Parafrankia irregularis: one gene and its partner. The protein of the gene in region 2 interacts with the protein of the main gene of each other region in a pairwise test. Links are inferred from orthologs where the notes say so. Each region holds a gene or a part of one and is shown on either strand. Other genes may lie near its edges.

Evidence for each region.
Region 1: the proteins of AWX74_RS01995 (region 2) and AWX74_RS23355 interact in binary tests that used the Escherichia coli proteins (3 or more experiments, as listed by UniProt). The link is inferred for Parafrankia irregularis from one-to-one orthologs.

The regions. Positions count from the first base shown.
Region 1 is NZ_FAOZ01000017.1:107,694-122,185, reverse strand. Bases 4,579-7,577 are described here. They hold AWX74_RS23355 (sulfate/molybdate ABC transporter ATP-binding protein), read right to left. Parts: upstream 6,590-7,577; coding sequence 5,567-6,589; downstream 4,579-5,566. Other genes in these bases: cysT (sulfate ABC transporter permease subunit CysT), read right to left, coding at 7,472-7,577; AWX74_RS23350 (sulfate ABC transporter permease), read right to left, coding at 6,586-7,479. In the rest of the region: AWX74_RS23375 (TetR/AcrR family transcriptional regulator), read left to right, coding at 1-485; AWX74_RS23370 (formylglycine-generating enzyme family protein), read right to left, coding at 700-1,629; AWX74_RS23365 (sulfatase family protein), read right to left, coding at 1,727-3,154; AWX74_RS23360 (vanadium-dependent haloperoxidase), read right to left, coding at 3,224-4,561; more of cysT, read right to left, coding at 7,578-8,320; AWX74_RS23340 (sulfate ABC transporter substrate-binding protein), read right to left, coding at 8,325-9,368; AWX74_RS23335 (RrF2 family transcriptional regulator), read right to left, coding at 9,820-10,230; AWX74_RS23330 (TauD/TfdA dioxygenase family protein), read left to right, coding at 10,574-11,521; AWX74_RS23325 (sensor histidine kinase), read right to left, coding at 11,610-12,704; AWX74_RS23320 (response regulator transcription factor), read right to left, coding at 12,752-13,414; AWX74_RS23315 (ATP-binding cassette domain-containing protein), read left to right, coding at 13,501-14,436; AWX74_RS23310 (DUF1349 domain-containing protein), read left to right, coding at 14,433-14,492. UniProt on the Escherichia coli protein: Part of the ABC transporter complex CysAWTP involved in sulfate/thiosulfate import. Responsible for energy coupling to the transport system.
Region 2 is NZ_FAOZ01000001.1:478,878-493,364, reverse strand. The notes cover bases 5,431-8,424. They hold AWX74_RS01995 (glutamate-5-semialdehyde dehydrogenase), read left to right. Parts: upstream 5,431-6,296; coding sequence 6,297-7,553; downstream 7,554-8,424. Other genes in these bases: AWX74_RS01990 (AAA family ATPase), read left to right, coding at 7,754-8,424; proB (glutamate 5-kinase), read left to right, coding at 5,431-6,038. Outside these bases: AWX74_RS02025 (Rne/Rng family ribonuclease), read left to right, coding at 1-1,054; AWX74_RS02020 (MFS transporter), read right to left, coding at 1,241-1,882; rplU (50S ribosomal protein L21), read left to right, coding at 2,501-2,818; rpmA (50S ribosomal protein L27), read left to right, coding at 2,823-3,113; GTPase ObgE, read left to right, coding at 3,254-4,903; more of proB, read left to right, coding at 4,914-5,430; more of AWX74_RS01990, read left to right, coding at 8,425-8,695; AWX74_RS01985 (vWA domain-containing protein), read left to right, coding at 8,751-10,178; AWX74_RS01980 (DUF4349 domain-containing protein), read left to right, coding at 10,822-12,042; pgm (phosphoglucomutase (alpha-D-glucose-1,6-bisphosphate-dependent)), read right to left, coding at 12,108-13,763; AWX74_RS01970 (SDR family oxidoreductase), read right to left, coding at 13,878-14,487. UniProt on the Escherichia coli protein: Catalyzes the NADPH-dependent reduction of L-glutamate 5-phosphate into L-glutamate 5-semialdehyde and phosphate. The product spontaneously undergoes cyclization to form 1-pyrroline-5-carboxylate.

The DNA of each region.
Region 1 (14,492 bases), on a different replicon or contig from region 2:
TCCGCAAGACCGTCTACCGCTACTTCACGAGCACCGAGGAACTCTTCGCCGCCGTGTCAGACGCCGCGGCGGAACGCTTCGTGGCACAGTTCGAGGCGACTTTTCCCACGGACGTCGACGACATCGCCGATTTCGTCGTCGAGGCGATGGCGTTCATCATCGAGCGCTTTCCGGACGAGCCGCTGCTCATGCTGCTGCTCGCCGGCGGCTATCCCACCACGTTCAGTCGGCGGATGATGGCACCCGCCCAGATCGCCCGCGTGCGCACGATCCTGGTCAACCGGCGCGTGAACTGGGCGGAACTCGGCTACGACGACGAGATGCTCGATCAGCTCGTCGAGCACATGCTTCGGATCATGCAGTCACTGATCCTGGTCCCGCCCGACCCGCCCCGGATGGGTCAGGAGCTGCGCGACTACCTCCGTCGCTGGGTGGGTCCCGTCCTGTTCCCAGCTTCGCAGCGGGTCCCGCGTCCCGTCGGATAGCCGCCCGGGGCGCGCAGCCATTGCTGCTGAGCAAGAAGCGAGGATTTCGGCTGCGACAACAACCAAAATCTTCGCTTCTTGCGGATCGCCAGGTGACTCTGTGCCTCGTTTGCCGTGGTTGGCGTGAATTGCTTGCGCGGTGCGGCGCGGCGCGGCGCGCCGGCGCGGGATCCCCGGTGGGCCGCCATATGGCGGATGCGCGCGGTCGGGTGGCCTAGAATGCCACCCGGAATCCGATGTTGCCGGCTGAGCTGTCGGGGGTGTTCGAGCTGCGCGCGGCGACGCGATACCGGTTGCAGTAGGACGAGTGACACATGTGCGAGCCGCCGCGCATGACCTTGGCGAGGCCACTGGGCGGCCCGGTCGGATCCGAACGCGGGCCGGTGGTGTGAAAGTCGGCGCTGAACCAGTCCCCGCACCATTCCCAGACATTGCCGACGACGTTGTAGAGCCCATGGCCGTTGGGGCGGTATGCCTTGGCCGGGGCGGTGCCCAGATAGCCGCCCGCCCCCGTGTTCACCGTTGGGAAGACGCCCTGCCAGATGTTGCACTGGTGCCGGCCCTTCGGCATCAGCTCATCACCCCACGGGTAACGGCGCTGCTCCAGGCCGCCGCGTGCGGCGTACTCCCACTCGGCCTCGGAGGGCAGGCGGGTGCCCGCCCAGGCGCAGTAGGCCTGCGCGTCGTTCCACGAGACATGCACGACGGGATGGTTCTGGCGGGACGCGATGGACGAGCCGGGCCCTTCGGGGTGTTTCCAGAACGCCCCGGCCACCGCATGCCACCAGGGCACCTCGTGGACGACCGGTGAGCTCGTGGCGACCTCTTCGGAAAGGAAGCCCTCGAAGACGAAGGAGAAATCGTGACGCTCCGCGTCGGTGGCGTACCCGGTCGCCTTGACGAACGTGGCGAACTGGGTGTTGGTCACCGTCGTCGCCTCGATCGCGAAGGGGCTCAGGTCGATCTCCCGGACCGGCCCTTCGCCGTCCGCGGGGTAGCCCTCCTCGTCCTCGGTACCCATGAGGAAACGCCCACCGGGAAGCCTGATCATCCGCGTCGTGCGGGCGCCGGCTGCTCGGATGGGCGCCGCCACGCCTCCGGCGGTGCCGGGATCGCGGCCGGGGGTGCAGCAGGAAGCAGACATGGGTTTCTCTTCGTTTTCTCGTCGTCGGACCGGTCGCGGTGGCCCGTCCCGTGGGGTCGGGCCGGGCCACCGCCATCAGTGAGCCCTGCGCGGGCCGTCAGGCCGCGCGGTCGGCGGTGAGCTGGGCGGCGAGGGCGGGGATGCCGAGAGCCTGCTCCTGCGCCGGCGTCGCGTTGTAAAGGAGATTCACCAGCTGGCCCGGGTCGTTCACCAGGTCGTAGTACTCACGGAACAGCACCTGCCCCGTCCCGGCCTGCTGGCCGCTGGCATTGGCGTGCAGGTCGTAGTACTCGACGTACTGCCTGGTGGTGCTGACATAGGAGGCCCAGGTGGGTACACCACCGGCAGCGGTGCCCTTCTTCCAGAACTCGGTCAGGATGTGGTCGCGGCTGGAGGAGGAGAGCAGCGAGAAGCCGTTCTGCGGGGTGTTCGGCGTGATTCCCGCGGCGTCGAGGATCGTCGGGGCGATGTCGATGTGCCCGACGATGCGGTTGTCGACCGTTCCGGAACCCAGGCCGCCGCCCGGCCAGGACACGTAGAACGGCAGCTCGTGGGCCGGCGTGTAGGGAACCGACTTGGCGACCCGGCCGTGGTCGCCCCACAGGTACCCGTTGTCGGGGACGTAGAAGACCAGCGTGTTCTCCAGCTGCCCGAGGGCCACCAGCTTGTCCCGGAAGGCCTGCACCGCGTCGTCCACGGACAGCAGCGTGCGCAGCTGCCGCTCCCGCACCGCCTGGCCGTCGGCGAGGGTGCTGGTCGAGTTCTGCACGTAGGGCGGCTTGTCGCTCTTGTCGGTCTCGTGCACCGCCGGCCGGCCGTTCCACTCCGGCACGACCGTGTCGGCGTACTGGGCGGCCGGTGTGTTGGGCCCGTGCGGGGCGTACGGAGCAACGTAGGCGAACCACGGCCGCGTGTCGGTCGCGGCCTTGTCGAGGAAGCTCAGCGTCCGGTTCCTGAGGACGTTGGTGGTATAGCCATTGATCGTCTGGACCGTGCCGTTGACGTTGTAGGTGCCGTCGACGTAGCTCGGCTTCAGCAGCGCCCATTCCTCGAAATGCGGCGGGCTGGCGTTGATGTCCCAGCCGTTGAGGTACTTGCCGAACAGCCCGGTGCGGTAGCCGGCCTGGGTCAGGTAGCGCTGGACGGTGGTGTTCTGGCCCAGGTTTCCGGGGTTCGCGTTGACCCGCACCCCGTGGTTGTGGGCGTAACGACCAGAGAAGATCGACGAGCGTGAGGGCGCGCACAGCGGGGTCGTGCAGTGGGCGTTGGTGAACCGGACACCCTGCTCGGCAATCCAGTCGTAGGTCTTCTGCGTCGCCCACTGCGTCGCCTTGGGCTGGTCATCCGTGACGATGACCAGGATGTTCGGCCGGGTGGCCGCCGACGCCGGCGAGACGAGCCCCGGGATCGTCGACAGGCCGGCTGTCGCCGCCGCGGTCGCCGCCGCCAACGACCCGGCGAGAAAACCTCGACGGCTGGTCGATCCCGGCTCGCGTCCGGAGCTCTCCGGATTTCCCTCGTTCATTTTCGCGTCCCTTCCTGGGATGCTCGGGCCCGTCGGCCGCTCCAACGGGCGATTTCGCGCCCGCGCCGACTAGCGGAGGTCGATCCGGCGCAGGTCGTAGGCGGCGACGGTCCGGCCGAGCTGGGCGCCGATCTCGTCGGTGTGGCGGAAATGGACGCCTTCCCAGACCCGGGCGTCGATGTTGTCCTGGGTCGCCTGCCGCCACGAGCTGTAGGTCCGGGTGACGCCGGGTGCGGTGGCGCTGGTGACGGCGATCGGCCGCGCCGGGCCCGAGCCGGTGAACGCCTCCAGCACCCGCTGCGCGGCACCGGCATAGGTGGCGTGGCCACTCGGGTACTCGGGGTGTGCCGGGGTCGCGATGAGCGGCGTCCAGTTCGGGTCCGCGACGGTCGTCGGGTCGCCGTCGGTGTCGGCGAAGCGGATGGCGGTGACGGGGCGCCAGCGGGTGTAGACGTACTTCGCCTCGTAACCGGCGATCTGGGCGTCGATGGTCACCTGGTGGAAGGTGGCGACCAGATGCGTCTGCCAGGCCAGCGGCCGCGTGCCCTCCTGCTCGACGAGCCCGCGCAGGATCGCGGTGTAGCCGGCGAGGGACGACTGGGCCCAGAACTTCGCGACGTCGGTCTGCTCGGCGGTGCGCACCGTGCTGTCGACGGACCCGACGGCCCGGACCTCGGCGAGGTCACGCTGGTAGGCCGGCGAACCGAGCGGGTCCGGCGGCCCGGGACGGAACCGGTTCGCCGGGCCGAGCAGGAACGTCCGCCCCTTGCCCTGCCCGGATCCGACGGCGGGAGCGTAGGCCGGCGGCGTCGGCCGCCAGATGCCCGGCGCCTCCGCCGGCGGGGTGTAGGGGGCGTTCACCGAGGCGACGTCCAGCCCGTCACCGGCCCGCTCGGCGAGCAGGGCCCGGGCGGCGCGGCGCCCCGCGGAGATCCCGGCGGTTTCGTCCTTCCCGTCGGGGACCTCCGCCAGCGTGGCGGTCAGCGCCGCGTCCAGCTCGGCGGTACGGGCGGGAACCTGTGCGGCGAGCCCGTCGTGGATGGCGGTCGCGAAAGCCGCCGCCGCGAAGTCCGCGTCATTCCGGCCGGGGCCGCCGTGCCCGCCGGAGCCACCGGGGCCACCGGGGCGGCTGGCGATGGCCCGGTCGGCGGCCAGCCAGCTCACGGCCCAGATCCGGCTGTTGGTGACCTGGGCTGGCAGGGCCGCCGCGGCGACCGTCTGCGCGGTGATGTCGTACCAGTCGAGCACGACATCCGCGCCTGGCCCGGTGCTGCTGGTGGAGCCGGTGGGTGCCGGTGCGGCGACGGCTCCGGTCGTGGTGGTGCTGGCGAGCGTGGCGGCGGCCAGCGTGGCGGTGAGGAGGAGGGCCCGCGCGAGCGGGCGGGTACGGGCGCGCGACAAAGGCACGGTCGTCTCCGTGAAGGCAGGAACGAATGCGTCTTCGGGCAGCCGGCATCGAAGGCCGGAGCTGATGGGGAACGGCGAGGTGCGTCAGAGGCCGTGACAGGCCGCGCTCGTCACCCGTCCGAAGTCGACGTACGGCCGACCCACGAGGAGACACGAGCGCATGCTCGGACTCTCCCATGATCCGTGCCCGCTCGACAGCAATTTCCCACTTTTTCGGTCGACATTTTGGTGAATTGCTGTCGCGTGCCGCGCGTGTGGATCGCTGTCAGCCCCGCCTGTGCGCCGACGCCTGCGGTTGAAGCGTTGGCGTGCTCTCGCGGGCGTCTTTCGGGCCCGGTTGAAGCGGGTCGCCGTCAAGCTGCCTCGAACCATGCCAAGCTCGCCCTGGCCCGCAACCGCGCGGGGTTGAGTGGTTCGGTCGACAGGGAGTCCGCGGCCGAATCCCGGGCCTCGGGTCGCCGCTGCTGCGGCGCAAGAGAGTTGGGGATCCTGACCGCCGGACGGCCTGTCGCGTGGTGGCGCCAGTCAAGATCGACAAGTGGGTGGGCGGGGAGGTTCCCGCTCCGAGAACGCGGCCGGATACCCGAGAGCCCGGTGGCCCGGGTTGACGAGTCGCAAGAGTGAAGGATTTTGGTCGTCGGAACGACCGAAACCCTTACTTCTTGCGGGTCGCCAGGTGCATCTTCGCCCTTTTTGTCGCTCTTGAGGTGAAATGCTATTGCTGTGCAGCGGTGCGGGATCCTCGATGAGGGTGGCCGTGCGGGTGGGGTTCGCCTTCCATCGGCGCGGCTCCGCCAAGCCCAGGCCGGTGGCCCGGATCCGCCGCGTCTCGGGATTCCGCTACAGGCTCGGGGCGACCAAAACCCTCGGGGCTTGCGGACTCGCAAATGCGCAGCCGGCGAGGTGGGCTGCGCCGGGGGGGGGGCTTGGCGGGCGGGCCCGAGGCAGACCCGCCGCGCCGCGCCCGCTGCGCCGCACCCGCCGTGCCCCGCTGCGGCGTGCGGCTCAGTGCGAGGGCGTGAGGCTTTTCGCTGTGTCGGCCGGGGTGGGCTGCCTGGGGGGCGCCGGGGTGGTGTGGCTTTCCGGGGCGAGCCGGAGGTTGACCGCGGCGCCGACGTCGAGCCCCAGCGCGCGGAACTCGTTGCGGGTCAGTGTCACGACGACGTCCTGGCTCGGCTGGCCGGTGGTGGCGACGTCGACGCGGATCTCGAAGCCGATCCGGTTGATGCGGGCGATCTGCCCGCCGATGTCGCCCGCGGCCGGATCCCCGGTGTGCAACTGCAGGTCGTGTGGCCGGACGAGCCTGTCCCCGAGCTGGGTGACCGGGCCGAGGAAGCTCATGACGAAGTCGTTCGCCGGCCGGTCGTACAGGTCGTCCGGGGACCCGATCTGCTCGATCCGCCCCTCGTTGATGACCACGATCTCGTCGGCGACCTCGAGGGCCTCCTCCTGGTCGTGGGTGACGAACACGGTGCTGACGTGCACCTCGTCGTGCAGGCGGCGCAGCCAGTCGCGCAGCTCCCGGCGGACCTTGGCGTCGAGCGCGCCGAACGGCTCGTCGAGCAGCAGCACCGTCGGCTCGATGGCCAGCGCGCGGGCCAGGGCCATCCGCTGCCGCTGCCCACCGGAAAGCTGCGAGGGCAGCCGCTCGGCGAACTGCTCCAGGTGGACGAGGGCGAGCAGCTCGTCCACCCGCGAGCGGATCTCGGCCTTCGGCCGTTTGCGGATCTCCAGGCCGAAGGCCACGTTGCGCCGCACCGACAGGTGCTTGAACGCGGCGTAGTGCTGGAAGACGAAACCGACGTTGCGTTTCTGCGGCGGCAGGTTCGTCGCGTCGACGCCCTCGATCACGACCCGTCCGGTGTCGGCCTGCTCCAAGCCGCCGATGATGCGCAGCAGCGTGGACTTGCCGCCGCCGGACGGGCCGAGCAGTGCCGTGAGCTGGCCGGTCGGAATGCTCACGGAAACGTCGTCGAGCGCCACGAAGTCGCCGAAGCGCTTGTTGACATTGGTGATCTCGATGCTCACCGCTTTTCCTTCGGATCCTTCGGACGAATGAGGGACACGACGACGATGCAGGCCACCGCGACGAGTGCCAGCAGGAAGGCGGTGGCGTAGGCGCCGCCCCGGTCGAAGTTCAGGTATTTCTCCTCGACGACGAGGGTGGCGGTGCGGGTGTCGCCGGAGACATTGCCGGAGACGACCTTGACCGCGCCGAACTCGCCGAGGGCACGGGCCAGGCTCAGCACGACGCCGTAGACCACGCCCCATTTGATGGCGGGCAGGGTGATGCGGCGGAACGTCTGGACGGCGTTCGCGCCGAGGCTGCGGGCGGCCTGCTCCTGGTCGTCCCCGATCTCCTCGAGGACGGGGACCACCTCCCGGATCATCAGCGGCAGGGCGATGAAGGTGGTGGCCAGGATCATGCCCGGGGTGGCGAAGATGACCTGGAGACCGGCATCTTCGAGGGTCGGCCCGAACCAGCCGTCCCGGCCGCCGTAGACCAGGATCAGCGCGAGCCCGACCACGATCGGCGACACCGACAGCGGGACGTCCAGCAGGGCGTTGAGCAGCCGCTTGCCTGGGAACCGGTAGCGGACCAGGAGGAACGAGATGCCCACCCCGAACACCGTGTTGATGATCACCGAGACGACCGCGATCGTGAGGGTGAGCCGCAGCGCGTGGACGGTGTCGGGGTCGTCCAGGATGGCGCGCAGGTCGTCGAAGCCGTCGTTGAAGGTGTTCTTCCCGACGAGGTAGAGCGGCCACGCCACGAGCAGGAACAGATAGGCGATCACGACCAGCCGCAGTGCGTACCGGCCCACGGGCGGCCGGCCGCGCCGCCGGGCCCGGCCGGGCCGCGGCGTGTGCTCGGCCGGGTGGTCGGCGGTCGCTTCGATCGTGGGTGTGTCAGCCACGGCGCACCATCCTCCGCTGCAGGACGTCCACCGCGACGATCACGACGAACGAGATCGCCAGCAGGACGACCGCGACCGCCGCCGCGTTCTCGGGATTGTCGTTCTCGATGCTGCTGAGAATGCGCACCGACGCCACCTCGGTATGCATCGGCAGGTTGCCGGACAACAGCACCAGTGAGCCGTATTCGCTGACGCCGCGGGCGAACGACAGCGCGGCTCCGGCCGCGATGGCCGGGGTCAGGCCCGGCAGAATGATCCGTCGGAAGATGGTGAACCGCCGCGCGCCCAGCGAGGCCGCCGCCTCTTCGGCCTCCCGGTCGAGCTCGGCCAGCACCGGCTGCACGGTGCGGACGACGAACGGCAGAGTGACGAACAGGAAGGCGAGGAAAACCGCGGTGCGGGTGTTGGCCACGTTCACACCCAGTGGGCTCTTCGGGCCGTAGAGGGAAAGCAGCACCAGCCCGGCGACGATTGTCGGCAGGGCGAACGGGATGTCGATGAGGATTTCCAGGACACGCTTGCCGGTGAACCTGTCCCGCACCAGCACCCAGGCGATCGCCGTGCCCATCACGATGTTGACCAGGGTGACGAGGAAGGCGGTCCCGACGGTGAGCTCGATCGCGGCGGCGGTCTGTTCCTGGGTGACCGTGCGCCAGAACTGGCTCCAGCCACCTTCCGACGCCGTCACCGCGACCGCCGCCAGCGGGATGAGAACGAGCAGGCTGAACCACAGCATCGCCACACCGAGGCCCACACCGGACACCCGGGTCAGCGGCAGCCCGCCGGGCGCCGACCCGCGGTCTCCCGCGGATCGGCGCCCGGTGACGGTTGTCGATGTCACAGTGCTACTTGGCCTTGCCCGAGGCGGCGATCACCTTGACCACGATGCCGGTGTCCTCGGCGAAGAACTTCTTCGACAGGGCCGACCAGCTCTCGAAGTCGTCCTTGACGGTGAGCAGTTTCTTCGGCGTCGGGAACGGGTTCTTCGGATCGAGCGCGCCTTCGACCTCGTCGACCTTGACTCCGTCGATGACCGGGCGGAAGCCCTTGAGCGCGAACTGGCGCTGGCCCTCCGGGCTCAGCACGAAGTCGTACCACTCCTTGGCCTTCGGGTCGGCCTTGGTGAGGACGGCGCCGGGGTTCTCGATGAGGATGGTGGTGTCAGGGACGACCCAGTCGAGTTCCTCGCCGCTCTGGCGGGCCAGGATGGCCTCGTTCTCGTAGGCGAGCAGCACGTCGCCGGTGCCGCCCAGGAAGGCGGTGGTGGCGTCACGGCCGCTGCTGGGCAGCGAAACCACGTTCGCGAAGAGCTTGGTCAGGTACTCCTCGGCCTGGGCGTCGGTTCCGCCGTTCGCGGCGATGTGCCCCCAGGCGGCCAGCGCGTTCCACCGGGCGGAGCCGGAGGAGGCCGGGTTGGGGGTGACGATGCCGATGCCCGGCTTGATCAGGTCATCCCAGCCCTTGATGTTCTTCGGGTTGCCCTTGCGCACGGCGAGCACGACGACCGACGACGACACGATGCCCTTGGTGGGGCCGTCGTCCCAGGTGTCGGCGACGAGCCCGGCGTCCACCAGCCGGGTGACGTCACTGGCGACGGAGAAGTGGACGTAGTCGGCCTTCAGGCCTGACACCACCGCGCGGCTCTGGTCGCCGGAGGCACCGTAGGACGTCTCGAACTTCACGCCCTTGCCGGCCTCGGTCTTGTTCCACTCGGTGGCGATGGCCTTGTTCGCCGCCTCCGGCACCGCGAAGCCGACGATGTGCAGCGTCGTGGACGAGCCCGAACCGCCGCCGCTGCCTGCTTCGTCGTCATCGCCTCCTCCGCAGGCGGAGATCGCCAGGCTGGCGACTAGGGCCAGAGCCGCCACCGCTCTGAACCGGTTCTTCATGGGAAACCTGGCCTCCTCTGGCGCCTGCTGTGGCACCTGTCTGCGCGCGTGCGAATCTCCGAGCCCGAGGCTCGGCAGAAACTGGATCATGATGGTGTGGATGGACACGGGGAGCTGTCCGTAGGGCCGCGTTGCCGCGGCCCGCGCTGGTGGAGCGACAGGCGAGATGACGGTGCCGCGCAGGTGCACCTCGCGGTGTACCTGCGTGACAGATCGGCTCGCGTGCGCTGACCAGGACTACATATCCCACTTAATCGACCGACTTTCAAGAGTTGGTCGGTAAGGATGTGAAGCTAGGTTTCCAGTGGTGGCGAGTCGGGTGCTGTGGGTGATGCAACCCCGCCATTTGATGGGGCGAGATCGTGTTCGGTAGTGATTAGACCACCATGGCGGCGATCCGACCCCGTTCGGGTGGCCTTGGCGCCAGGTGTCTGGCGTGCGGCGACTTCGCCTAGATGGAGACCTTGTCGGCCAGCACGTCGGCGAGGGTGGCTCGATCGAGAACGTCGTGGATGGCGGCATCCACGGCCAGCCAGACCCGGCTGAGCCCGCGGGCGGCCCCGTCGTAGGTGGCTCGCTCGGCCGGCTCGCCGCGAACGCTCGTCAGGGCTCCGCCGGTGGCCCGCAGGATGTCACCCACGGTGATGCTGTCGGTCGGGCGGGCCAGGCTGTATCCGCCGTCCACTCCCCGTCGGTTGAACAGCAGCCCGGCTCGACGTAGATCCAGCAGGATCGCCTGCAGGTAGGCGAGCGAGATCTCCTCGCTCGCGGCCAGTGCGGGGGCGGCGACCCGGTCCGGGTGCGCGACAGCGAGGGCCAGCATCGCCCTGATGGCGTACTCGGCGCGAGCGGAGATGTACACGGCTGTACTCCTCGCGTGGGTTGTTCATGATCACCGGTGATCAGGCTGGCATGGCCGCCAGCCTTGTCTACTTATTCGATGCATATACTAAATATTGCTGACCCGTCGGTGTCCCGCCTGTCAACCCGCAGGTTGCTGCAGTCCTGTGACGGCCAGGGGTCCGTGACCTCCCGGACCTCGTCGTCGACGGTGTCGGCCCGGTGCGCACGGGTATGGCCCATCGGTGCCGGTGTGGACGGCTCGCGGCCCGTCGACGGTGGTGGCGCAATCTTGACTAATCCGATCGAGATAGCGGAATATTTTCCGACCCGGTCCCCGGCCGGCCGACCAAGGAGATCAAGCCATGACTCTCACAGCTGACACAGGCACCGGCGCAGGCACGGACACCGCGGGCCAGGAGCAGGCCGCGGCCGCGACCGCGGTGGCCGAGCCGCTGTTCGAGATCGTCCCGCTCTCGGGCAACATCGGCGCCGAGATCCGGGGCCTCGACGTCCGCGCGCTCGACGAGCGGGAGGTCGCCGCGGTGCGGGCGGCCTGGCTGCACTACAAGGTCGTGTTCTTCCCGGGCCAGCACCTGACGCCGGCGGAGCACCTCGCGTTCGCGCGGCGCTTCGGTGAGCCGACCGAGGGCCACCCGGTCATCCCCGGTCTGGACGGGCAGCCCGAGGTGTTCGAGATCGACTACAGCAAGGCCAGGGAGCTGGCCGCGGCCTACGGCAGGGTCGGCACCGTCTCGCGCGGACTGGACTGGCACACCGACGTCACCTTTGTGAAGCGCCCGCCGCTCGGCTCGATCCTGCGGGCGGTCGTGGTGCCCCCGGCCGGCGGCGACACGCTGTTCTCCAACCAGGAAGCCGCCTTCGCCGCCCTCAGCCCCGCGCTGCAGGAGTTCCTGGGCACGCTGACCGCCGTGCACAATGGCGAGGCCCAGTTCAAGGGCATCCTCGACCTCGTCGGCGAAGGGCGCTGGGAAGGCGAGACCTTCGTCAGGCTCGAGCCGGCCACGCACCCCGTCGTGCGCACGCATCCGGAGACCGGGAAGAAGTCGCTGTTCGTGAACCCGGGCTTCACCTCGCACATCGCCGAGCTCGACCGCGCGGAGAGCGATGCCCTGCTCGCGTTCCTCTACCAGCACTCGGTGCGTCCGGAGTTCACGGTGCGCTACCACTGGCAGGAGGGGACCATCGGCTTCTGGGACAACCGGGCGACCCAGCACGCCGTCGCCGGCGACTTCGGCGACGCGCACCGCGTGATCCAGCGCGTCACGCTGCGCGGCGACGAACCTCGTTGATCCCCGCGCGACGATGCCGGCCGGGCGAGATACCGGGCGGCAGCGGGCGGACCCGGCGGGTCAACAGCAACCGGCGGGTCAACAGCAGCTAGTCGTTCCGCGCGACGTCCTCGCCGCCGGCCCCGCGGTCGGGGAACGTGGTCTCGATGTCCAGCCCGCCGGTCGGCCGGGCCGTCGCGACCAGGGTCGCTCCGTGCGCGTCGGCGACGGCCCGCACGATCGCGAGGCCCAGGCCGTGCCCGTCGCCGTGCCGGATCCGCCGGCCGTCCAGCTGCTGGAACGGCTCGAAGAGCCGGCCCACCTCCGTCGGCGGCACGACCGGCCCCGAGTTGCGGACGATCAGGCTGGCCCCGCCCGCGGTGGTGGACGTCCTCACCTCGACCAGGCCGCCCGGCCGGTTGTAGCGGATCGCGTTGTCGACGAGGTTCGCCAGCAGGCTCTCCACGAGCCTCGGGTCGCCCGAGACCAGTGCCGAGCCCAGGGACGCGGTGACAGTCAGCTCGGCGGGCCGGATCGCCGGCCGGCGGGAGAGCACCTGCCGGGCGAGGTCGGCCAGGTCGAACGACTCCGGCCGCTCCACGCCCTGCTGACCGCTGGCCAGGGTGAGCAGCGAGCCGATCAGCTGCTCCTGGACGGTGCCCAGTCCCAGCACCTCCTCGCAGGTGGCGCGCAGCGAGTCGACGGTCGTGCCGGGGTCGGCGAGGGCGACCTGGAGCACGGTACGTTGCGCTGCCAGCGGCGTGCGCAGCTCGTGCGACGCGTGCGCGACGAAGCGCCGCTGTGACGCGAACGAGGCCTCCAGGCGTGCGAAGAGGTCGTCGAGGGTCGCGGCGAGCTCCGCGAACTCGTCGGTGCGGCCGGTGGGCCCCAGCCGGCGATGCAGGTTGCTCGCCGAGATGTCCCTTGCGGCCGTGGTGATCGCGCGCAGGGGCCGCAGGAACCGTGCCGACACCAGCCAGCCCACCCCGATGGAGGCCACGGCCAGCACGATCATGATCACCAGCCAGACGAGGAACGGGAACTGTGTCGTCGTGTCCGGCCGCGCCGCGGGCCCGACCCCGACCGGCTCACCCGCCGCGGGCGCGGGCACCGACACCCTCGTCCCGACCAGCGCCGCGGTCAGCAACGTCGCCCCGGACACGAAGAAAGGGACGGCGTAGAGCAGCATCAGCTGTGTCCGCAACCGCTGTGTCCGTATCAACGGTGCCCACAGCCGCCGGCGCCGGGTCATCAGGGCTCGCCGATCCGGTAGCCGCCCTCGCGCACCGTGTGGACCACCGGCGGATCACCGAGTTTCGCCCGCAGCCGGCGGACCGTCGTCTTCACCGCCGTCGTGAACGGGTCCGCCGCCTCGTCCCACACCCGTTCCAGCAGCTCCTCGGCAGGCACCGGACGTCCCGCCGCGGCGAGCAGGCACTCCAGCAGCGCGAGCTCCTTGGGGCTGAGGTCGAGGCGCCGCCCTGCTCGCGACGCGACCCGCCGGCCCGGGTCGAGGGTCAGATCCCCGTGTTCCAGCACCGGCGGAACCAGTGCGGTCGGCCGGCGGGCCAGCGCGCGGACCCGGGCCACCAGCTCCGCGAAGTCGAACGGCTTCGTCAGGTAGTCGTCGGCACCCAGACCGAGCCCGTCGACCCGGTCCCGGACCGTGCTCGACGCGGTCAGCATGAGGACCCGGCTGGCCGGGCACGTGACGACGATCCGCCGACACACGTCATCGCCGTGCGTACCGGGAAGGTCGCGGTCGAGCACCACCACGTCGTACCGGGTGGACGCGAGGCGCGCCAGCGCGTCGTCGCCGTCGGGCGCGACGTCGACCGCCATCCCCTCGCGCCGCAGCCCGCTCTGGATCGCACGGGCCAGGATCTCGAAGTCCTCCACCACCAGGACGCGCATCGCACCACCATCCCAGGCGGGCGGTGTCAGCCCGGTGTCGTCCGGCGGCACCGGCCTGACACCGCGGGGTGGCTAGAACTCCCTCTATGATCAACGTGAACGGCCTACGGAAACGGTTCGGTGCGGTCACCGCGCTCGACGGGATGACCTTCACCGTCCCGGCGGGGCAGGTCACCGGCTTCGTCGGGCCCAACGGCGCAGGTAAGTCGACCACGATGCGGGTCATCCTCGGCCTCGACACCGCCGACTCCGGCGAGGCCCTCATCGGCGGGCGCCCCTACCGCGAGCTGCGCAACCCGCTGCGGCACGTCGGCGCGCTCCTCGACGCCTCCGCCGTCGGCCCCAGCCGCACCGCTCGCAACCACCTGCTGTGGCTCGCGCACTCCCAGGGGCTCGGCGCGCGCCGCGTCGACGAGGTTCTCCAGGAGGCGGGGCTGACATCAGTCGCCCGTCGCCGGGTCGGCGGATTCTCCCTCGGCATGCGGCAGCGGCTCGGCATCGCCGCCGCGCTGATCGGCGACCCGCCCGCGCTCATGCTCGACGAGCCGTTCAACGGCATGGACCCCGAAGGAATCATCTGGATGCGCCGCTTCACCCGGGCACTCGCCGACGCCGGGCGTGCGGTCCTGGTCTCCAGCCATCTGATGAACGAGCTGGAGGACATCGCCGACCGGGTGGTCGTCGTCGGCCGCGGCAAGGTGTTCGCGGACGCCGGCGTCGCGGAGCTGCTGGCCGCGGTGTCGGACGGCCGGGTCACGGTGCGGACGACCGCGGGCGGCCCGGCGGCTGCGGTCCTGGAGGCGGCGGTCCTGGCGGCCGGCGGCGGCTCCGTCACGCCGGCCGGGCCAGACGCCCTTGTGGTGGCCGGTCTGTCGGCCGAGGAGATCGCCGGGCTGCTCGGCCGGCACGACGTGCCGTTCTCCGAGCTCACCGCCCACCGGGCGACGCTGGAGGACGCCTACCTGAACCTCACCCGGGACGCGGTCGAGTACCGGGCCACCGTGGCGGGGGAGGGACGGTGAACGGCTTCGCGAACACGCTGCGCGCCGAGTGGACGAAGTTCCGGACCGTCCGTGGC
Region 2 (14,487 bases):
GGTCGCTCCCGACCTGCGGGACCGGGTCCGCCGCTATGTCGGCACCGGCGACGTCTTCGCCGAGTACCGGGTGGACGAGCAGCTCGCGAAGGCGCTGGACCGCAAGGTCTGGCTGCCCTCAGGTGGCTCACTGGTGATCGACCGCACCGAGGCGATGACCGTCATCGACGTCAACACCGGGAAGTTCACCGGTAAGGGCGGGAACCTCGAGGAGACGGTCACCAAGAACAACCTGGAAGCCGCGGAGGAGATCGTCCGGCAGCTGCGGCTGCGCGACATCGGCGGCATCATCGTCATCGACTTCATCGACATGGTGCTGGAGAGCAACCGCGAACTGGTGCTGCGGCGGCTCACCGAGTGCCTCGGCCGGGACCGGACCCGCCACCAGGTCGCCGAGGTGACCAGCCTTGGTCTGGTGCAGATGACGCGCAAGCGGGTGGGGCAGGGCCTGCTGGAGGCATACAGCGAGCCCTGCGCGCACTGCAGTGGGCGCGGCGTGACGATTCACCTGGACGGTGCCCACGCGCACGCGGGACCCCAGCAGGTGCCCGCACCGCCCGCGCAGGCGAGCGCTCCGGCCGGGCGTCGGGGCAGGCAGGCGGCGAAGAGCGGCGGCCCGGCCCTGGTCGCGGCCGGCACCGCCGCGGTGCCGGCATCGCCTGACGGGCACGTGGAGACGGCGACGCCGTCCGCGGTCCCGGCGGCGCAGCCGGCGTCACCCGACGGCGCGCATGGTGCCGGTGCCGCCGACCAGGTCTCCGTGCCGGGTCACGAGGCCGTGCGGCCGGAAGCGGCGCCGACGGCCGAAGGCCACGGCGAGCTCGCGGCGGTCGGCGCGTCGAGCGGCCCGGTGGTGCTCACCGGATCCGGCGAGCGCGAGAGCACCGTCTTCGCCAACACCGACGATCCGGACAGCGTTCTGCACGGGGCGGCCAACGGGGCGAGTGCCTCGCAGGGCGCGGAGAAGCCGGCACGCACCAGGCGGCGCCGGGCCTCCCGGCCGGTGTCGAAGCCGGCCGAATCCCTCCAGCCGTCCGAGGCGGCCGGAAGCTGACCAGAGCGGCTGGGCGTGTTCCCGCGTGTCCGCGCGGAACACGCCCAGCCGCTTCTTTCTTTTCCGCGCAGGGCTTCCGTGCCCTGGTGCATCGTGGGCCTTCGGGGGCACGGTCACCGCGGCGAGCGGCCACGATCTCGGCTGGCCGGCGAATCGCGGCCGGCTGGCCTGCGGCCCGCCGCGGACTCAGGACAGCGGCGACAGGTCCCGACCGACGGCCGCGGGTGTGGCCCGGACGAAGCCGTGGCAGCCGCGCTGGCGCACCAGTTCGTCCAGGGTCGCGCGGGACCGTCGTAGCGCGCCGTCCAGCGCCTGACGCGCGCGGGGCTCGTCACCCATCTGCAGCGCGTAGGAGGCGACCACCAGGGTCTGCACCAGATCGTCCTGAGCGGAGAGCGGATCGAGCGGGCGCCCTTCATCGGCCGGAGTCCCCGAGGCCGAGGCAGCTGGGTCAGCCGGGATGGCCGGGATCGTTGGTGCGGTCGCGGCCGGCTCGGTGCTGGCGGTGACGGTGCTGGCGGTGACGGGCCTGGCCAGGCCGCGCCCATATACCGCGAGACAGCCGGCCGCCGTGGCTGTCAGCAGCGCCCACACCGCCTTGGCCCAGGCCGGGGGATCGATCAGGTCGGTGAAGACCAGCTCCGCGGTGACCAGCGTGACCACGATGGACAGCACGCCGATGGCCGCGGCAGGCGTGCCGGCCGCGGCAGCGCCGCTGGCCGCCTCGGCACGGCGGCCGGAAGCCGCTGTGAGCAGGAAGCCGCAGACGACCAGCAGCGCCGTGACGGTGGCCACGCTCGCCGCCCACGTCACGTGCTGCCAGGTCAAGGTCTTCTTCCTTCTGCTTGGCCGTGGGGTTCGCACGGCGGCTGTGGACCGCGCCGCGGCGGAAGCGCCCGCTGCGGGGGACCCCACATGTTCGCCGTGCCCACGGCGCGCGGCCATGGCCCGTCCGAGTCATGGCCGGGATGGCCTCTTCGGTGGCTGTCTATCGCCCATGCCCAGCTCTGCCTGTGTCTTCCCGTGTCCTCCTGTCGGCCACTGGTTGACTTTCGATGGTCGGGTGGGGGTCCTGTTCGGGGGTTCGGGGGTCCTGTCCAGGGGTCGGTCGGGTGAAATCGGGCCTCCGGGCGCGGGCCTTTCTCACCCCCGCGCGGATGACCTGTAAGGTGGACGGACACGGGACAGGCGCGTGCTCGCGATGTCGCCCTTGTCGGGCTCCCAGGCTTGTCGGGTTGCAAGACCCTGTCAGGTTCGGAGCCCCGTCGGGTTCGATGTCGCGCGGTCAGCATGGTCCCCGGCTCCGGGATGTTCTGGGCGCTTCGAGTGCTCCAGAGGCCTGGCAGGCTGGGTGGCATGGTGGTCTGACGCCAGCGCCGGGCACCGTGAGCAGACGTGGCGGACCGCCAGAGCGGTCCATGCGGGATCCAACAGCAGGGAGATCTGGTGTACGCGGTCGTTGCCAGCGGCGGCAAGCAGCACAGGGTCGCCGTCGGCGATGTCGTCGACGTCGAGCTCCTCTCCGGTGAGCCAGGCGCGGCCGTGAAGCTTCCGGCGGTGCTCCTGGTCGACGGTGAGTCGGTCACCCACGACGCTGACGCGCTTGCGTCCGTCGCGGTCACGGCCGAGGTCGTCGAAGTCGTCAAGGGTCCGAAGATTCGGATCCACAAGTTCAAGAACAAGACCGGTTACCACAAGCGCCAGGGCCATCGCCAGAAGTACACGCGCCTGAAGGTGACCGGGATCGAGACGGGGAAGGCCTGACGAGATGGCGCATAAGAAGGGCGCGAGCTCCTCGCGCAACGGCCGTGACTCGAACGCGCAGCGGCTGGGCGTCAAGCGTTTCGGTGGGCAGCTCGTCAAGGCCGGTGAGATCATCATCCGCCAGCGGGGCACCCACTTCCACCCCGGTGACCTGGTCGGTCGCGGCAAGGACGACACGCTGTTCGCCCTCGCTCCCGGCTATGTCGAGTTCGGCCGCAAGCGTGGCCGGCGGGTCATCAGCATCGTCGCGGTCCAGGGCGAGCAGAGCGAGCAGAAGGTCGCGGTCAGCGCCTGACCTGACGGCACGGCCGCAGTAGTTGTCTGAGATGTAGTTGTTCACAGGACGCCGCGCGTATCACCGCCGAACCGGAGGTGGTACGCGCGGCGTTCTCGTGTGGTCCCGCGGCCGGGCGGGGAGCAGGGAGATGGCTGACCATGGCGACGTTTGTCGACCGGGTTGTTCTGCACGCCGCAGCGGGTGACGGCGGCCATGGCTGCTGCTCGATCCACCGCGAGAAGTTCAAGCCGCTCGGCGGCCCCGACGGGGGCAACGGGGGCCGCGGCGGTGACGTGGTGCTGCGGGTGGATCACGGGGTGACCACCCTGCTCGACTTCCACTTCCATCCGCATCAGAAGGCGGGTGGGGGCCGTCCGGGCCAGGGCTCGAACCGGCACGGCGCGGACGGCGAAGATCTCGTGCTGGCGGTCCCCGACGGCACGGTGGTGATCTCGCCGGACGGCGAGGAGCTCATCGACCTGGTCGGCCCGGGCAGCAGCTACGTCCTCGCCCGCGGTGGGCGCGGTGGGCGCGGGAACGCGTCCCTGGCGTCGGCCCGGCGCAAGGCGCCCGGCTTCGCCGAGCTGGGTGAGCCCGGTGAGCAGCTCGACGCCGTCCTGGAGCTCAAGAGCGTCGCGGACGTCGCGCTGGTCGGCTTCCCGAGCGCGGGGAAGTCCTCGCTGGTCTCGGTCCTCAGCGCCGCCCGCCCCAAGATCGCCGAGTACCCGTTCACCACCCTGGTGCCGAACCTGGGTGTCGTCCAGGCCGGTGACCACCCGCCCTACACCGTGGCGGACGTCCCCGGGCTGATCCCGGGCGCGAGCCAGGGCCGCGGGCTGGGGCTGGAGTTCCTCCGCCACATCGAGCGCTGCTCGTTGATCGTTCATGTTCTCGACTGCGCCACGCTCGAACCGGGCCGTGATCCGCTGACCGACCTCGACATCATCGAGGCGGAGCTCGCCGCCTACACCACCGACCTGTCCGACCGTCCCCGGCTCGTCGTCCTGAACAAGGTGGACGTGCCGGACGCCGCCGACCTCGCCGAGCTCGTCACGCCGGACCTGCAGGCCCGTGGGCTGACCGTCTTCGCGGTGAGCACGGCGAGCCGGCACGGTGTGCGCGCCCTGTCGCTCGCCCTCGCGGAGCTCGTCGCGAGCCTGCGCGCCGCGGCGCCGAGCCGCAGCTCCGCCCGGGTGGTCCTGCATCCGCGGGCGGTGGACGAACCCGACTTCACGGTGCGTGCGGTCGGCGACGGCTTCGTCGTCGGGGGTCCGAAGCCGCTGCGCTGGGTGCGGCAGACCGACTTCACGAACGAGGAGGCGATCGGCTACCTCGCGGACCGGCTCGCCCGGCTCGGGGTGGAGAAGGAGCTGGCCCGCTGCGGCGCCGTCCCGGGGGTCGAGGTCACCATCGGCGATGTGACCTTCGACTGGGAGCCGACCCTGTCCGGGCGCGAGGCCCTGCTGCTCGAGGGCGCGGGCGGCGGAAGCGGTGGGAGCGCGGACGGCTACGGGCTCGTCGAGCCGGTCGCCGCGCCGACCGTCGCGACCGTCGGTGGTTCCGGCGGCATCCCGGGCGGTGGCCGGACCGGGCTGCGTGCCGGTGCGGTGCCCGACGTCCAGCTCGGTCCTCGCGGCACCGACCTGCGGCTTCGGACGTCGAAGCGGCTGACCAGGGCGGAGCGGGCGGCCCGCCGGGACGCGGCCGAGGGTTTCGACGAGACCGACAGCTTCGATACCGACGGCTTCGATGACGCCGACGGCTTCGACAGCCTCGACGGCTTCGATGACGACCCCGAGCGTGGCTAGGGGCCGGATGATGCCGCGCGCCTTCGTCACCGACGCGTCCCGGATCGTCGTCAAGGTCGGATCGTCGTCGCTGACCACCGCCGCCGGCGGTCTGGACGTCGCCCGGGTGGAATCCCTGGTGTCGGCGGTCGTCGGCCGGGCGGGTCCGGAGGGTGGGCTCGTCCTGGTGTCCTCGGGGGCGATCGCCGCCGGGCTCGCCCCGCTGGGGCTCTCCCGGCGGCCCCGGGACCTCGCCACCCTGCAGGCCGCGGCGAGCGTGGGCCAGAGCTCGCTCGTGCACTGCTACGCGGGAGCGTTCGGCCGGGCCGGCTACCGGGTCGGCCAGGTCCTGCTCACCGCGACCGATGTGATCCGGCGCACGCACTACCGCAACGCCCGCACCACCCTGGATCGGCTGCTGGCCCTGGGCGTGGTGCCGATCGTGAACGAGAACGACGCGGTCGCCACCCAGGAGATCCGGTTCGGCGACAACGACCGGCTGGCCGCGATCGTCGCCCACCTGGTGTCCGCGGACGTGCTGGTCCTGCTCTCCGACGTCGACGGCGTGTACGAGTCGAACCCGCGGCTGGGCCCGGCGGCCATGGTCCGCGAGGTCCGGTCGGACGCCGATCTCGACGGGCTGACCGCGCAGGGCACGGGCACGGCCGGCGTCGGGGTCGGCGGTATGGCAACCAAGATCGACGCGGCTCGGATGGCGGCGTCGGGTGGTGTCACCACCATCGTGACCTCGGCGGCGCTCGCGGCCGAGACACTGGCCGGCGAGGAGGTCGGGACGGTCTTCCACCCGACCGGCCCACGGCGGGCCTCGCGCCTGCAGTGGCTCGCGTACGCGACCGCCCCGGAAGGGCGGCTGTACCTGGATGACGGTGCCGTGGCCGCGGTCGTGGACCGGCAGGCCTCGCTGCTGCCCGCGGGGGTGACCCGGGTCGAGGGCGACTTCTCCGCGGGTGACCCGGTCGACCTGGTGGATCCGCTCGGGCGTCCGGTCGCGCGGGGCCTCGTCGAGTTCGACTCGACCGAACTGCCGGGCATGCTCGGCCGCTCGACGATGGAGCTGGCCGCCGAGCGTGGGCCGTCCTATGAGCGTGAGGTCGTCCACCGTGACGACCTCGTGCTGCTGCTCGCCCGCCGCTGACCGTCTGTCGCCGACCGTCTGTCGCTGATCACCTGCGGCCGGTCACCTGCCGTTGATCACGCGGATCGCCGCCGGCCGAGGTCCGGCCCACCCCCTGACCAACTGGTTACGCGGGTCCGGGGTCCTTGGGCGCCGGACGCCGGTAGCCTCGTCGTCGACGGCGTGCGGCCGCGTCGGCGACGCCGATGCCGCCGATGACGCCGGGCCCGGGTCGGCGTCGGCGTCGGATGTCGCGGACTTCCTGGAAGGAATGCGGTCATGAACACCTCGGCGGAGGACGTCCGAGCCAGTGCGGTGCGAGCCCGGCAGGCCGCCGGCGCGCTCGCGCCGCTCCCGCGGGCGGCCAAGGACGCCGCCCTGCTCGCCATGGCCGGTGCGCTCCTCGAACGCCAGACCGAGATCCTCGCCGCGAACGCCGTGGACGTCGCCGCCGCACGGGCGGCCGGGACGTCCGACGCGTTGGTGGACCGGCTCACGCTGACACCGTCGCGGATCGAGGCGATGGCCGACGGGCTGCGACAGGTGGCGTCGCTCGACGACCCCGTCGGTGAGGTCATCCGCGGCCGGGTGCTCGCCAACGGGCTGGAGCTGCGGCAGGTCAGGGTCCCCCTCGGCGTCGTCGGGATCATCTACGAGGCGCGGCCCAACGTCACGGTCGACGCGGCGGGGCTGTGCCTCAAGAGCGGCAACGCGGCTCTGCTGCGCGGCAGCGCCTCCGCGCTGCACTCCAACCGGGTCCTGGTGGACGTCCTGCGCGAGGCCGCGGTGGCCACCGGGCTGCCGGCCGACGCGGTCCAGCTGGTCCCGGGTGCCGACCACGAGTCCGTGAAGCATCTGATGCGGCTGCGCGGGCTGGTGGACGTGCTCATCCCGCGGGGCGGCGCCGGCCTGATCCGCACGGTCGTCGAGGAGTCGACGATCCCCGTGATCGAGACCGGGGTCGGCAACTGCCACGTCTACGTGGATGTCGACGCCGACCTTGACACGGCGCTGGCCGTCACGCTCAACGCGAAGACCCAGAAGGTCTCGGTGTGCAACTCGGCCGAGACGCTGCTCGTCCACGCGGGCATCGCCGCGGAGTTCCTGCCGCGGGTGCTGACGGCGCTGCGCGACGCGGGGGTGACCGTGCACGGCGACGAGACCGTGCGTGCGGTGGACCCGTCGGCGGTGCCGGCCACCGACGAGGACTGGGCGACCGAGTACCTCTCGCTGGACCTGGCGGTCGGGGTGGTCAGCTCCCTCGACGAGGCGGTCGACCACATCCGGCGGTGGAGCAGCGGTCACACCGAGGCGATCATCACCCGGTCACTGGCGGCGAGCCGCCGTTTCATCGCGGGCTGTGACAGCGCCGCGGTGATGGTGAACGCCTCGACCCGTTTCACCGACGGCGAGCGTTTCGGGATGGGCGCGGAGATCGGTATTTCCACCCAGAAACTGCACGCGCGCGGGCCGATGGGGCTTCCCGAGCTCACCTCGACGACCTGGGTCGGCATCGGGGACGGCCATCTCGTGTAGGCGGTCCGGCCCCGTTCCGCCTCGGTGACCGAAAGGTTTCCGCAGGTGACGGGGGGTGCGGAAGGCGATGGGATGGTGGCCCGACGGTGCGGTCCGGAGAATTCCGCAAGGCCGTCATCCGTCGTCAATCCGTCATGTGGTGCCAACCACTGGCACTATGGACAGTGGGTACTACCAGGCACCGGGACCGGAAGGTGGCCATGTCGTCGCAGGGATACGCGTTCGCTGATGTCGCGGATGTGCAGGAGCGGCTCCGGGAGACGGGTTATCTCGCCGACGAGGCGATCGCCACCACGGTCTTCCTCGCCGACCGGCTGGGTAAGCCGCTCCTGGTCGAAGGGCCGGCCGGTGTCGGCAAGACCGAGCTGGCCAAGGCGCTGACCACCGCCGTCGGTGCCGAGCTGATCAGGCTGCAGTGCTACGAGGGCCTCGACGAGGCTCGGGCGCTCTACGAGTGGAACTACAAGAAGCAGCTGCTGCGCATCCAGGCCGGCGCCAGTCTGGCGCCCGAGGCCGCGGCGGGGGTCGCCGGGGCTGCCGGGGCCGCGGGGGAGTCGGCCGGTCTCGCCACCTGGCGCGAGACCCACGACGACATCTTCAGCGAGGAGTTCCTGCTCTCCCGCCCGCTGCTCACCGCGATCCGGCGCAGCGAACCCACGGTCCTGCTCATCGACGAGACGGACAAGGCTGACGTCGAGGTCGAGGGCCTGCTGCTGGAGGTGCTGTCCGACTTCCAGGTGACGATCCCGGAGCTGGGCACCCTGAAGGCGACCCGGCGGCCGTTCGTCATCCTCACCTCGAACGCGACCCGTGAGCTGTCGGAGGCGCTCAAGCGCCGCTGCCTCTACCTGAACCTCGACTACCCGTCGGCTGCCCGGGAGAAGGAGATCGTCCTGTCCCGGGTGCCGGAGCTCGGTGAGCGGATGGCCGAGTCCCTGGTGCGGATCGTGCGTTCGCTGCGGGCGATGGAGCTGAAGAAGGCCCCGTCGATCGCGGAGACCATCGACTGGGGCCAGACGGTTCTCGCGCTGGGCTTCGACACCATGGACGACGCCGCCGTCACCTCGACTCTCGGCGTGGTCCTCAAGCACGCCAGCGACCAGGCTCGCGCCATCAGCCAGCTCAAGCTCGGCGCCAACTGAATCAGGCTCGGCGCCGACACGCAGCGGGCGGCCGGCCCCGGACCGGGAGGTCCCGATGAACCTGCTCGACCGCACCGTGGCGTTCACCGCCGCCCTGCGCCGCGCGAACGTCCCGGTGAGCAGCGCCGAGACGGTCGACGCCGCGCGGGCGGTCGGCGCTGTCGGGTGGGCCGACCGGGAGGCGGTGCGGGCCGCGTTCGCTGCCACCATGTGCAAGCGGCCGCTGTACCGCAACGCCTTCGACTCGCTGTTCGACCTGTACTTCCCGCCGCGGATCGGTGACGGTGTCGCGCTCGGCGACTCCGGCGACATGTCCGGCTCCGGGCAGTCGGCCGACGGCGCGAACGGTCCGGCGCCCGAGCTGACCCCGCAGGAGCTGGAGGCCCTTCGCCGCGCCATGCGCGACCAGCTGCGGGACGCACTGCTCGACGGAGACGACGACAGGCTGCGCGACCTGGCCCGCCGCTCGGTCACCGCCTTCGGCGCCGCGCAGAACGGCCCCGGCCAGCGCAGCTACTTCATCTACCGGGTGCTGCGCGCGATGTCGCCGGAGACGCTCATCGCCGACCTGCTCGCCGCGATGCTCGGCGAGGAGGAACGCGGCGGGCTCGGCGAGCGGATCGCCCGCCAGACCATCTCCGACCGGATCAAGGCCTTCGAGGACATGATCTCCTCCGAGGTGCGGCGGCGGATGGCGGAGGAGCGGGGGCTTGAGGCGGTCGAGCGTTCCGCCGTCAAGCCGCTCGCGGACCAGGTCGACTTCCTGCGCGCCTCGCAGCGTGACCTGGTGGAGCTGCGTCGTCAGGTGTATCCGCTGGCCCGGCGCCTCGCGACCAGGCTGACCGCCAAGCGCCGGCTCGGCCGCACCGGGCGGCTGGACTTCCGCCGCACGGTGCGGGCCTCGCTGGCCACCGGCGGCGTGCCGCTGGAGACCAAGCACCGGCCGCACAAGCCGCACAAGCCGGAACTGGTCGTGCTGTGCGACGTGTCCGGATCGGTGGCCTCCTTCGCGCACTTCACGCTCATGCTCACCCACGCGCTGCGGGAGCAGTTCTCCAAGGTCCGCGCCTTCGCGTTCATCGACACGACCGACGAGGTCACCCGGTTCCTGCGTGGTCTCGACCTGGGCGACATGATGGCCCGGATCGCCGCCGAGGCCGACCTGGTCTGGTTCGACGGCCACAGCGACTACGGCCACGCCATCGACGTGTTCGCCGAGAAGTACCCGGACGCGGTGGGCCCGCGGACATCCCTGCTCATCCTCGGGGACGCACGCAACAACTACCGCGCGACCTCGGCCGCGGTCTTCCGCCGGCTGTGCGGGCAGGCCCGCCACTCCTACTGGCTGAACCCGGAGCCGCGCAGCTACTGGGGGTCCGGTGACTCGGCCACCGGGGCCTACGCGGACTTCGTCGACGAGATGGTCGAGTGCCGCAACGTCGAGCAGCTCCAGCACTTCATCGAACGCCTGCTGCCGACCTGATCCGGGCCCGGCCTGGCCGGCTGTCGAGCTTCGGGCTTCCGCTGCCGCCGCTGCTTCTGAGCAGGAAGTGAGGATCTTGGCTGCTCAAGCAACCGAAATCCTCACTTCTTGCGGATTGTCAGAGCACTCTTGTGCCCTGTTCATCCCTATTGGTGGGTATTGCCGGCGCGGTGCGGCGGGCGGACACGGACCGCCAGGTTGGAGTCGAGGGCCGGACCCGCCGCTTCTCGGGACTTTGATGAGGAGCGCCAGGCGGCGAGATTCGTCCGACTGTGGGTGAACCGATCGCCGTCTGGCTGCGTCAAACCTCTTCGACGGCGACGCGGCCCGCGTCCGCCGCACCAGGCGGTCCGTGCGGGAGATCCGCGCGGTGACCTGGGAGGCCAGACGGAGGGGTGCCGCCATGGCAACCACGGTGAGCAGGACCGGACCAGTCGGCGCGACCGGACCAGCCGGTGTGACCGAGCCAACCGGCGCGACCGGGCCGACCGGTTCGGCTGGACCAGTCGGTTCAGCTGAACCCGCCGGTCCGGCCGAACTGATCACTCCGCCTGAACCGGTCAGTCCGCCTCGCCCGCCAGGTCCGGCCAGCCCGGGCGGTCCCGCTCCCTCGCGCCGCCGCGGGAAGGTTCTCGTCGGTTTCATGATCCTGGCCGTGGCACTCGTCGCCGGCGCCGGGCTGGGTAGCCTCGCCGACGCGCTGGATGACGGCTCGTCCGCCGACCTGGCCCTGTCGGTGCCCTCGACCGGAGCGGCGGCCGAACCCGCGGTCGCACCGGCGCCGACACTCGCTGCCGGAGGCGGCGCCGCGGGCTCCGCCTCCGGGTCCGCCTCAGACACCTCGGGGGAGAGCCTCGCCGACTCGGCGGTGTCGCCGGAGGCCGCGCGCGGTGGCGTCGTCGCGCCAAGCCCGGCCTCGACCAGCTCAGGCGGGTCGACGGGCGCCACCGGTGAGCCGGCACGGCCGGCCGGAGCCGAGCCGCGCATCGTCCGTGACGGCAGGACGGAACTGTCGGTGCCGGCCGGCCGGGTGGAGGAAGCCGTCCAGGCACTGTCGACGCGGGCGAACGACCTCGACGGCTACGTCGAGTTCAGCGAGACCAACGGAACGCCGTCGACGACCGACGACAGTCACCAGAGCGCGACCGTGACGCTGCGGGTGCCCACCGCGTCGTTCGACAAGCTGCGCTCCGGTGTGGGCGGGCTCGGCACCGTGACGTCGTCCACGACCTCCGCGCGGGATGTCACGGGAGAGTACGTCGACCTCCAGGCGCGCAAGCGGGCTCTCGAGGCGTCCCGCGACGCCTACCTGGCCCTGCTCGCCAAGGCGACGACGGTGGGGGAGACCCTGTCGGTGCAGCAGGCGATCGACCGGGTGCAGGTCGAGATCGAGCAGATCGAGGGCCAGCGGATGGTCCTCGCCGACGCGAGCGATCTCGCCACCCTGACCGTCCGGATCGCTGAGGACGGCGCCGGCGAGATCAGTCCCGCGCCCGAGGACGACCCGTCCGGTCTGGGGGACGCCGTCCAGCGGTCATGGGACCGCTTCGTCAACGGCATCGAGGCGATCATCGCGCTGATCGGCCCGCTGGCGCTGGTCGCCCTGCTCGCAGGCTTCGCCTACCTGGGCGTCCGGCTGGTCCGGATCGTGCGTCGGCGAGGCCGCGGCGGCACAACGGCCCCGGTGCCAGCCGCAGGCCCGGCCCCGGTGCCTGTGCCGGATCCCGCTCCAGTGCCAGCCCCGGCCCCGGCCCCGGCCGCAGGCCCGGCCCCTGGCGCAGCCGCCGCGCCGGTTCCGCCCGCCGCGCCGGTTTCTCCGGACGAGCCGGTTTCTCCGGACGAGCCGGGGACCAGCACGTCCTGACCTCACCGCCACGGTCGCGGGCCGGTACGGCGGTGAGGTCAGTCCGGGAAGGCTGGCCGGGGCACCTACCCGGCCAGCGCGGCGTCCACGATGGTCTGGGCCTCCGCGAGCACGGCAGTGAGGTGCTCGGTGCCGGCGAAGCTCTCGGCGTAGATCTTATAGACGTCCTCGGTGCCGGACGGACGGGCGGCGAACCAGGCGTCCGCCGTCGCCACCTTCACGCCGCCGATCGCGGCGCCGTTGCCCGGCGCGGACGACATCGCCGCGGTCACGGCGCCGCCCGCGAGCGTCGTGGCGCCGAGAGCCTCCGGGGTGAGCGCGGAGAGGATCTTCTTCTGGGCCGGGCTGGCCGGCGCGTCGACCCGGCGGTACGCGGGCGAGCCGAAGCGCTCCGTCAGGTCGGCGTAGAGCCGGCCCGGGTCCCGCCCGGAGACCGCGGTCATCTCGGCGGCGAGCAGGCAGGCGATGATTCCGTCCTTGTCCGTCGTCCACACCCCGCCGGAACGGCGCAGGAAGGACGCTCCGGCGCTCTCCTCGCCGCCGAAACCGAGCGAGCTGTCGAGGAGCCCGTCGACGAACCACTTGAAGCCCACCGGAACCTCGTACAGCCGGCGCCCGAGGCCGGCGGCGACCCGGTCGATCATCCCGGAGCTGACCAGCGTCTTGCCGACGGCGGCGCCGGCGGGCCAGCCGGGGCGGTGCGCGAACAGGTAGGCGATCGCCGCGGCGAGGTAGTGGTTCGGGTTGAGCAGGCCGGCGCCGGGGGTGACGATGCCGTGCCGGTCGGCGTCGGCGTCGTTCGCCAGCGCCACGTCGAACGACCCGGCCAGCCGCAGCAGCGACGCCATCGCGTAGGGCGACGACGGGTCCATCCGGATCTTGCCGTCCCAGTCCAGCGTCATGAAGCCGAACGTCGGGTCGACCGAGGTGTTGACCACCTCGATGTCCAGCTTGTGCCGGTCGGCGATCTCCTGCCAGTACCGGACGCTCGCGCCTCCCAGCGGGTCGACCCCGATGCGGACCCCCGCCGCGCGGATCGCGTCGAGATCGACCACATCCGGCAGGTCCGCCACATAGGCGCCGACGAAGTCATGCACGGTCGCGGCGGCCAGTGCCTGCTGGTGGGGCACCCGCGCCACCCCGGCCAGGCCCGATTCGAGCAGCTCGTTCGCCCGGTTCTGGATCGCGCTCGTGGCGGCGGTGTCAGCCGGGCCGCCATGTGGCGGGTTGTACTTGAACCCGCCGTCGGCCGGCGGGTTGTGCGACGGGGTGACGACGATGCCGTCAGCCAACCCGGCCGGCCGGTCCGATCCCGCGGCGCCTCGCCCGTTGTGGGCGAGGATCGCGTGCGAGATCACCGGTGTCGGGGTGGCCTCGCCCGCGGGGGCGACCCGGACGTCCACCCCGCTGGCGACGAGCACCTCCAGCGCGCTCGCGAGCGCCGGCGCGGACAGGGCGTGTGTGTCCACCCCGATGAACAGCGGGCCATGTGTCCCGGCGGCCGCGCGGTACTCGCAGATCGCCTGGGTGGTGGCCAGGATGTGGTCTTCGTTGAACGAGGCGCGAAGGGCGCTGCCGCGGTGGCCGGACGTCCCGAAGGAGACCCGCTGGGCCGGGTCGGCCGGGTCAGGGTGGACGTCGTGGTAGGCGGCGAGCAGCGCGCCCGGGTCGATGAGCTCGTCGGGAGCGGCGGGCTGCCCCGCGCGCGGGCTGTTCGGCATGGGCGGGCTCCATGGGATGTGATCGGCTCCCCGGTCAGCCTAGATGCAGCCCCGTCGGTGCCGCACCCGGCCGGCTTCGTCCCGCCCGGATGCGGCCCGCGCCCCGGGCGAGGATCAGTCCGTGCGGGGAAGCATCGCCTCGAGGGTGCCGTAGTGCTCGGCGAGGCCCGGGTACAGCGCGCCGAGCCCGCCCGCCAGGGCCGCCCGTACCTGGACGCTCGGTGTGTCCGCCAGGACCTCGGGTGCGCCGGCGGCGACGGCGTCGAGCGCGAGCGCGGCGACGGCCGCGGGATCCACCTTGGGCGCGTCGATCCGCCGCGTCATGTCGGTGTCCATGAAGCCGACGTGCAGCGCGGTGACGGTGACCCCGGCGCCGGCCAGCTCGACCCGCTGGGAGTTGGTCAGGGACCAGGCCGCCGCCTTCGCCGCGCAGTACGCCCCACTCGTCGGCATCGCCAGCCAGGACAGCACCGACAGAACGTTGAGAACGGCTCCGTGCCTGGCGTGCGGGCCGTGAGTGTCGCCCCCGCCGGCGTGGTCCGGCCGTTCGCGTGACAGCTGCGGCGCGAAGGCGCGCACCAGGCGCAGCGGCCCGAAGTAGTGGGTCTCCATCTCCAGCCGGATGTCATCGAGGTCTCCGGTCAGCACCGACGCGCCGGTCGAGCTGCCGGCGTTGTTGATCAGGAGGTCGACGTCGCCGGTGGCCTCGGCGGCGGCGGCGATC